Regions from separate parts of the Proteus sp. GOKU genome, predicted to be linked through region 1. Evidence: riboswitches for the same ligand, from Rfam matches in the RefSeq annotation. Region 1 holds a riboswitch; each other region holds the start of a gene.
The links. A riboswitch is a leader RNA that binds a small molecule or an ion and turns the genes downstream of it on or off. The one in region 1 is predicted to bind thiamine pyrophosphate.
Positions count from the first base shown of each region.

Region 1 (2,275 bases):
CCATTTTTCCATGAATAAGCCAAACTGTTTCACCTTGCCATTCACCAACAATTTTGGCGTGCTGACCAATGAGATCCCAATCTTTAGCTAAGCCAAACGGAAGTTCACCTTTAGGTAACCATACTCGTCCACCAAGACTGACTGTCCACCAGCCCTTTTCGGAGCCTGTTAATGTATATAAATGCATAACGACCATTCTATCCAAAATAATGATATAGAATAGAGGATACTCTTTTTAGCAAGAACCACTCAATGAATTATGACTATCTTCTATAATTCATTAACATTCTTAAATAGAAATATAAATTTTATTAATAGTAAGAACCGTTATAATGACAGATAAAATAAAAAACAGAATTGCTATTTTTGATCTAGATGAAACACTTTTAGCAGGCGATTCTAGTCGCTTATGGACAAACTATTTGTGGGATAAAAAAATAGTCACAGATCCTCATTTTCTAAAACTAGATGAACAAATGATCGCAGACTATTACGCTGAAAAGCTGGATATAGACCAATATCTATTTCAACATCTGGCATATTTTAAACATCATGATATAAGTAAAATAAATCATTGGGTTAATGACTTCACTGAAACAAAAATTCAGCCTCTACTTTACCCACAAGGAATATCAATAATTACACAATATCGACAGCAAAATATTCCCGTTATAATTATTTCAGCGACAATGTCCTTTCTAGTTCACGCTATTGCAAAACAACTCAATGTGGATGTTTCAATGGGTATTGATATGCAAATTAAGGACAATCATTACACCGGATTTATTGAAGGCATTCCTACATTTCGAGAAGGAAAGGTTGAGCGTTTAAATCAATGGAAAGAAGCCAGTAACATTAACAATATTTATATTTATTTCTATACTGATTCATCTAATGATCTCCCATTATGTTACCAAGCGGATCGCGTTATCGCGGTTAATGCAGATAAAAAATTAACTCAAGTTTCAGATGAAAAAGCGTGGGAACAACAACATTGGGGTTTAAATAAATAACCCATGTCGGACTTGTAGTTTTTAAAATCTTTCATATACTGGACATCTTCTTGTCGGAGTGCCTAGTGTTTATAAGGCTATTATAAACACAGGCTGAGACCGTTAATTCGGGATCCGCGGAACCTGATCGGGTTAATACCCGCGAAGGGAACAAGAGTGATTCGACCTTTTGATAGCTTCATTGCGTATATTTTTTACACACCTATATACACCTATCTGTCGATACTCCCTGCGACCTCCAGACAAGCATTTTTCTCAATATTCACCCGACAGGCGATTAGCCTGCATGATATTTATTAGGAAATGCTATGTCCCAAAATCAAACTATATCCGTTAAAGATATTTCACCAACAAACAACAAACAGCGCCCACGAAAAGAGCAGCGTGATGCAGCTCAAGAGTTTATCAGCACCATTCAAGGTGTTAGTTTCCCAAATTCAAACCGCATTTACCTCGAAGGATCACGTGCTGATATTCAAGTTCCAATGCGTGAGATCCAACTTGATAAAACGCTAGTCGGAGGATCAAAAGATTCCCCTATTTTTGAAGATAATGAACCTGTACCTGTATATGACACATCAGGCCCTTATGGCGATCCGGCTTCTCAACTCGACGTTAATCTTGGATTAAAAAAAATACGACAACCATGGATTGATGAACGCAATGATACTGAAGCACTTTCTCTTTTAAGTTCGGATTTCACTCAACAGCGCCTTTCTGATGCAGGATTAGAGCATCTACGTTTTCCCTTAAAACCAAGCCCTAAAAAAGCGCTAAATGGTAAAAGTGTGACGCAATTGCATTATGCTCGCCAAGGCATTATTACGCCTGAAATGGAGTTTATTGCTATTCGTGAGAATATGGGTCGAGAGAGAATTCGTAGCGAAGTTTTACGTCAACAACATGCAGGGTTCAGCTTCGGTGCGCATCTCCCCGATAATATTACCCCTGAATTTGTACGCCAAGAAGTTGCTGCTGGTCGAGCTATCATTCCTGCCAATATCAATCACCCTGAATCAGAGCCTATGATTATTGGACGAAATTTCTTAGTGAAAGTGAATGCCAATATTGGAAACTCCTCTGTAACCTCCTCCATTGAGGAAGAAGTTGAAAAGCTGATTTGGTCTACACGCTGGGGAGCGGATACCGTAATGGATCTCTCAACAGGTCGTTATATTCATGAAACGCGTGAGTGGATCATTCGTAACAGTCCGGTTCCTATCGGCACAGTTCCAATTTATCAAGCACTCGAGAAAGTTAAC
Region 1 covers NZ_CP034105.1:3,746,799-3,749,073, forward strand. Annotated here, with positions in the region: gene nudC (NAD(+) diphosphatase) at 1-187, opposite strand, end outside; gene EHE21_RS17115 (HAD family hydrolase) at 333-1,013, shown strand; TPP riboswitch at 1,058-1,180, shown strand; gene thiC (phosphomethylpyrimidine synthase ThiC) at 1,322-2,275, shown strand, end outside.

Region 2 (2,275 bases), 1.3 Mb from region 1:
GATGTACAGGGCCGAAGCCTTGTCCAACTTCTAAACTATCGGCATGTTCTAATGCTTGCTGTAAATAGGCTTTTGCTTGTTCAACACAAGTTTGCCAATCAGAAACTTGAGGACGAATAGCCGCTAAAGCGGCTGAAAGAGTACATCCTGTACCGTGGGTATTTTTTGTATTAACGCGTTTTGAAGTAAATCGCCACTCGCCATCTTGAGTAAATAACCAATCAGGGCTTTCATTTTCAGTTAAATGTCCCCCTTTCATCAACACCGCTTTGCATCCTTGTTTTAGTAATGCATAACCTTGTTGTTTCATCGTTATTTCATCTTTAGCGACTTCACAACCTAGCAGTGCTGCTGCTTCAGGTAAATTAGGCGTGATCAAATCAACCAAAGGCAAAAGCTGATTAACCATTTTATTAACTGCATCAGGCTGCAATAGCGGATCACCACTTTTTGCAATCATCACAGTATCAAGTACAACAAAAGGAATCGCATATTGCTGAAGTTTATTACAAACCACATCAATAATCGCGGCATTAGAGAGCATACCAATTTTGGCACTATCAATGCGAACATCAGATAAAACAGCATCTAATTGAGCAGCAACAAAATCGGGGGATAAATCATAGACACGACGGACACCACAGGTATTTTGAGCAACAAGTGCTGTCATTACTGTCGTGCCATAAACACCCAGTGCGGAAAATGTTTTCAGATCAGCCTGAATACCTGCACCACCACTAGGATCGGTGCCTGCGATAGACAATGCATTGAATCTCACTGATTAACTCCTCCTTTCACCAGTTACAGAAAAGTCGGGCTCTGTTAATCAGCAGAGTTACCTTGACTTCCCTACGCTGGCATTATCCAGATCAGGTTATACGGGTTCATCTCAGCCATAAGGCGCCCCGAGCCAAAGCCTGTAAATTCAGGCGATAAGGAGTATCGCACGCTCAAGATAAAGATGCTAGTAACCAGCGAGGATCGCTTTGTATATTTTTATCCGTTTTAACGATAATCGATATATTAATTGTCAGAAGAAGTGAATATGATAGAACATTAAATTAAATAACAGAATAAAATCAATGAGTTATAAAGACTATAATATAAATCTTGATAAATTATTAAGAATAAATAGCGCCAATGTTGAAAATACAATTCACTTTTTAAATGAAGGAGTTAACGATATTTCAATAAATTATTTTGAAATTCCAATCGGATACCGTTTAGTTAAATCATTACGTAAAGATCAATACAGACTTATCACCGCAGATAAAGAAAGTGAAACAGCCTAACTTGTTGAACTTAGACTTCGGCAAGATATTGTTTATGGAAAAACAACGTGTACTCAAATAAAAGTTTGGCGTTCCCGTCTTTCTAAACATCGTGATGCAAATAATGATTTTCCACGACCTATAGTCCATCACATCCTAAATGATTATCACATTATGATCACTTTAGAAGACCAACTAGGGATAAATAAACGATTTTGGGACATAATGATTTCATGGGCTTTTAGCAAAAAATATTTTATATCTCTTTCAAATAGAACAAAAGGTATTCATTCACTAACTACGTTAAACTGTTTAGATGAACTTTATGAAAAATGGGAAAATTATTACTGGAGTAAAGATCACGATACCCATCGGCTACTTATCATTAGCCAAGAAAAATTATCTCAATAATAAACAATATATTTCCTGAAAATGTGTGAATAAACATTATTCGCACGTTTTTGCTTTAGGATAATCTGCACAAAAAACCGACATTTCGCTAAACAAAACTTACACCACTTAAACGATTTATAAACCAACACAGAATTTTTCTTTTTTTTATTTAACTCTTTTTATTCGTTACTCTATTATCCTGCTGGAAATTAACCTCTTTTGATAAGCTGATGTTATTGATATTAAATTTATCTCAAATTGATATCAATATTTCAATTAAGTCATAAAAATAGATATTTTATAGATTTTTTCTATTGAAAATGGCTAAGCCTAAATTATATCTTACAGGCCTTACTTATCAGTTATTTATTTAAAATCTAATAAAAACTTAATTTTTTATTAAAAACAATACATTATCATAAAAAAATAACAGCATTTTATATCAGACAAAATTACGTTTATAAGTACAATAAATCTATTTATTTTCTTCTTAACCGATTCTAATCCCTTAAGATTTTATTTAAGAAGTAAAGTTTCAGATACCTCTTATCTTAAATACTTGTCGATTAAATAACACTATTAGTAATGTTTATTTGTCATCACCAGAATCA
Region 2 covers NZ_CP034105.1:2,444,125-2,446,399, forward strand. Annotated here, with positions in the region: gene thiD (bifunctional hydroxymethylpyrimidine kinase/phosphomethylpyrimidine kinase) at 1-778, opposite strand, end outside; TPP riboswitch at 830-918, opposite strand; gene EHE21_RS11385 (hypothetical protein) at 1,083-1,292, shown strand.
Region 2: linked by a shared signal. The riboswitch ahead of thiD (bifunctional hydroxymethylpyrimidine kinase/phosphomethylpyrimidine kinase) and the one ahead of thiC (phosphomethylpyrimidine synthase ThiC) in region 1 are both predicted to bind thiamine pyrophosphate.

Region 3 (2,275 bases), 400 kb from region 1:
ACCCGAGGCACATAGCCCCGGGATAAGCCATCTTCCCATTAGCGACTGACCGCAGATTGCCAATTACGAGTCCATGTCTGGCGCTCTTTTGCGACAATTTCAGCATCAAATTGCAATGATTTTTCAGGTTTAGGCATTAAAGAATAGACTTCAGGTAATGGCATATCTATAACAGGATACATCCAATTGGTAGTAGGTATCGTTTCTTGGAATGCAGGGGTTAACATGAACTGCATAAATTGCTGTGCTAATTCAGGTTGTTTGCTCGATTTGAGTTTTGCGGCAACTTCGACTTGTAAGTAGTGTCCTTCATCAAAAATCGCTGCGGCATAGTTATCTTTTTTATCCGCTAGAATGTGATAACCCGGGGATGATGTGTAACTAAGCACAAAATCACCTTCGCCTTTTAAGAATAAGCCATAAGACTCACTCCAACCTTTAGTGACTGTCAGTGTTTTCTCTGACAATTTTTTCCATTCAGTAGCGGTGTTTTCAGGATAAAGCGACTGCATCCATAACATTAAACCTAAACCTGGAGTACTGGTACGAGGATCTTGATAGAGGATCTTCCATTGTTCTTTGCTGTTTAGGAGTTCAGCCATGCTTTTTGGCGGATTTTGGACACGGTTTTTGTCATAAATAAAAGCAAAGTAGCCGTAGTCATAAGGTACAAAGGTATCGTCAGTCCATTTTTCAGGTAAAGTGAGTTTGGATGTATCGATATTACTTGGTGCAAAAAGTCCGGTTTCTTTTGCTGCGTGGATCAAGTTGTTATCTAATCCTAAAATAATATCCGCCTTACTTTTATCACCTTCCATACGTAAGCGATTAAGTAGAGATACACCATCAGACAGAGCAACCAGTTTTAGTTCACAATCACATTGCTGTTCAAACGCTTTTTTTATTGCAGGTCCCGGACCCCAATCTGCGGTAAATGAATCATAAGTGTAAACAGTGAGTGTGGGTTTTTGTGCTAAGGCTTGAGTCGAAAAAGTGCTCATAATGCCCAGTGCGCCGAGCAGGAAAGTAAAGCGAAGCGATTTAGTTAACACGTTTAGTTCCTCAGTAAAAGTCAGGTAGGATCTGAGGAGTGAGGATGGCAAGCCAATGAATATTGCAACATCCTGACTCAAATCCCTACGCCAGTATTAGCTGGATCAGGTTCCACGAGTTTTTCTCAGCCTAGAAATAGAAAGGCACCCCGTTGAGACTTTCCCATTGTAGATAAATACGCGAGCCATGCAAAGTCTGTTGATAGAGGTTTACCGTCTGTGAGTAGTATGAAACAATGAGTTATCTTTCAAATTTGGTTATTGAGGTAGTCTAGTGATCGATGATGATGGCTACCGCCCGAATGTAGGGATTGTAATTTGTAATCGGCAAGGGCAAGTGCTTTGGGCTCGTCGCTATGGGCAACATTCATGGCAGTTTCCTCAAGGAGGAATTAACCCTGGAGAATCGCCAGAGCAGGCAATGTACCGAGAGTTGTTCGAAGAAGTTGGGTTAAGTCGCAAGGATGTCAAAATTCTTGCCTCCACACGTAACTGGTTACGTTACAAGTTACCTAAGCGTTTGGTGCGTTGGGACACAAAACCTGTTTGTATTGGACAAAAACAGCGTTGGTTCCTTTTGCAGTTAACAAGTAATGATAAAGACATCAATGTTCAACAAAGCAAAACGCCAGAATTTGATGGCTGGCGTTGGGTGAGTTATTGGTATCCAGTTCGACAAGTCGTCTCTTTTAAACGCGATGTTTATCGACGTGTAATGAAAGAGTTCGCACCAGTAGTCATGCCGTTGCAAGAACAAGTGTCTTTACCGCGTCCATCGTATGGATATCGGCGTAAAAGGTATTAGATAACACTATGCTGACACGTTTGCGAGAAATTGTAGAAAAAGTGGCTATGGCAGCAGGGCTTCCAGAAGCGCTTGAACTCTTAGTCAAGGAAACGTGTCAGGCAATGCACACGGATGTGTGTTCTATTTATCTTGCCGATAAACAACGTAGTTGTTTTTATCTTATGGCGACCAAAGGGTTAAAAAAACCTAGAGGGCGAGCCGTTAGCCTTTCATTTGATGAAGGCGTTGTTGGTGAAGTGGGTCGTCTTTCAGAACTTATCAACCTCGCTGATGTTCGTGAACATCCTAGTTTTAAATACCTTCCTCAAGTTAAAGAAGACGATCTCCGCGCTTTCCTTGGCGTTCCTATCGTTTATCGTCGCCAACTCCTTGGTGTATTAGTCGTTCAGCAAAAAGAGCGTCGCTTATTTAATGA
Region 3 covers NZ_CP034105.1:3,350,706-3,352,980, reverse strand. Annotated here, with positions in the region: gene thiP (thiamine/thiamine pyrophosphate ABC transporter permease ThiP) at 1-63, opposite strand, end outside; gene thiB (thiamine ABC transporter substrate binding subunit) at 39-1,001, opposite strand; TPP riboswitch at 1,117-1,214, opposite strand; gene rppH (RNA pyrophosphohydrolase) at 1,327-1,857, shown strand; gene ptsP (phosphoenolpyruvate--protein phosphotransferase) at 1,866-2,275, shown strand, end outside.
Region 3: linked by a shared signal. The riboswitch ahead of thiB (thiamine ABC transporter substrate binding subunit) and the one ahead of thiC (phosphomethylpyrimidine synthase ThiC) in region 1 are both predicted to bind thiamine pyrophosphate.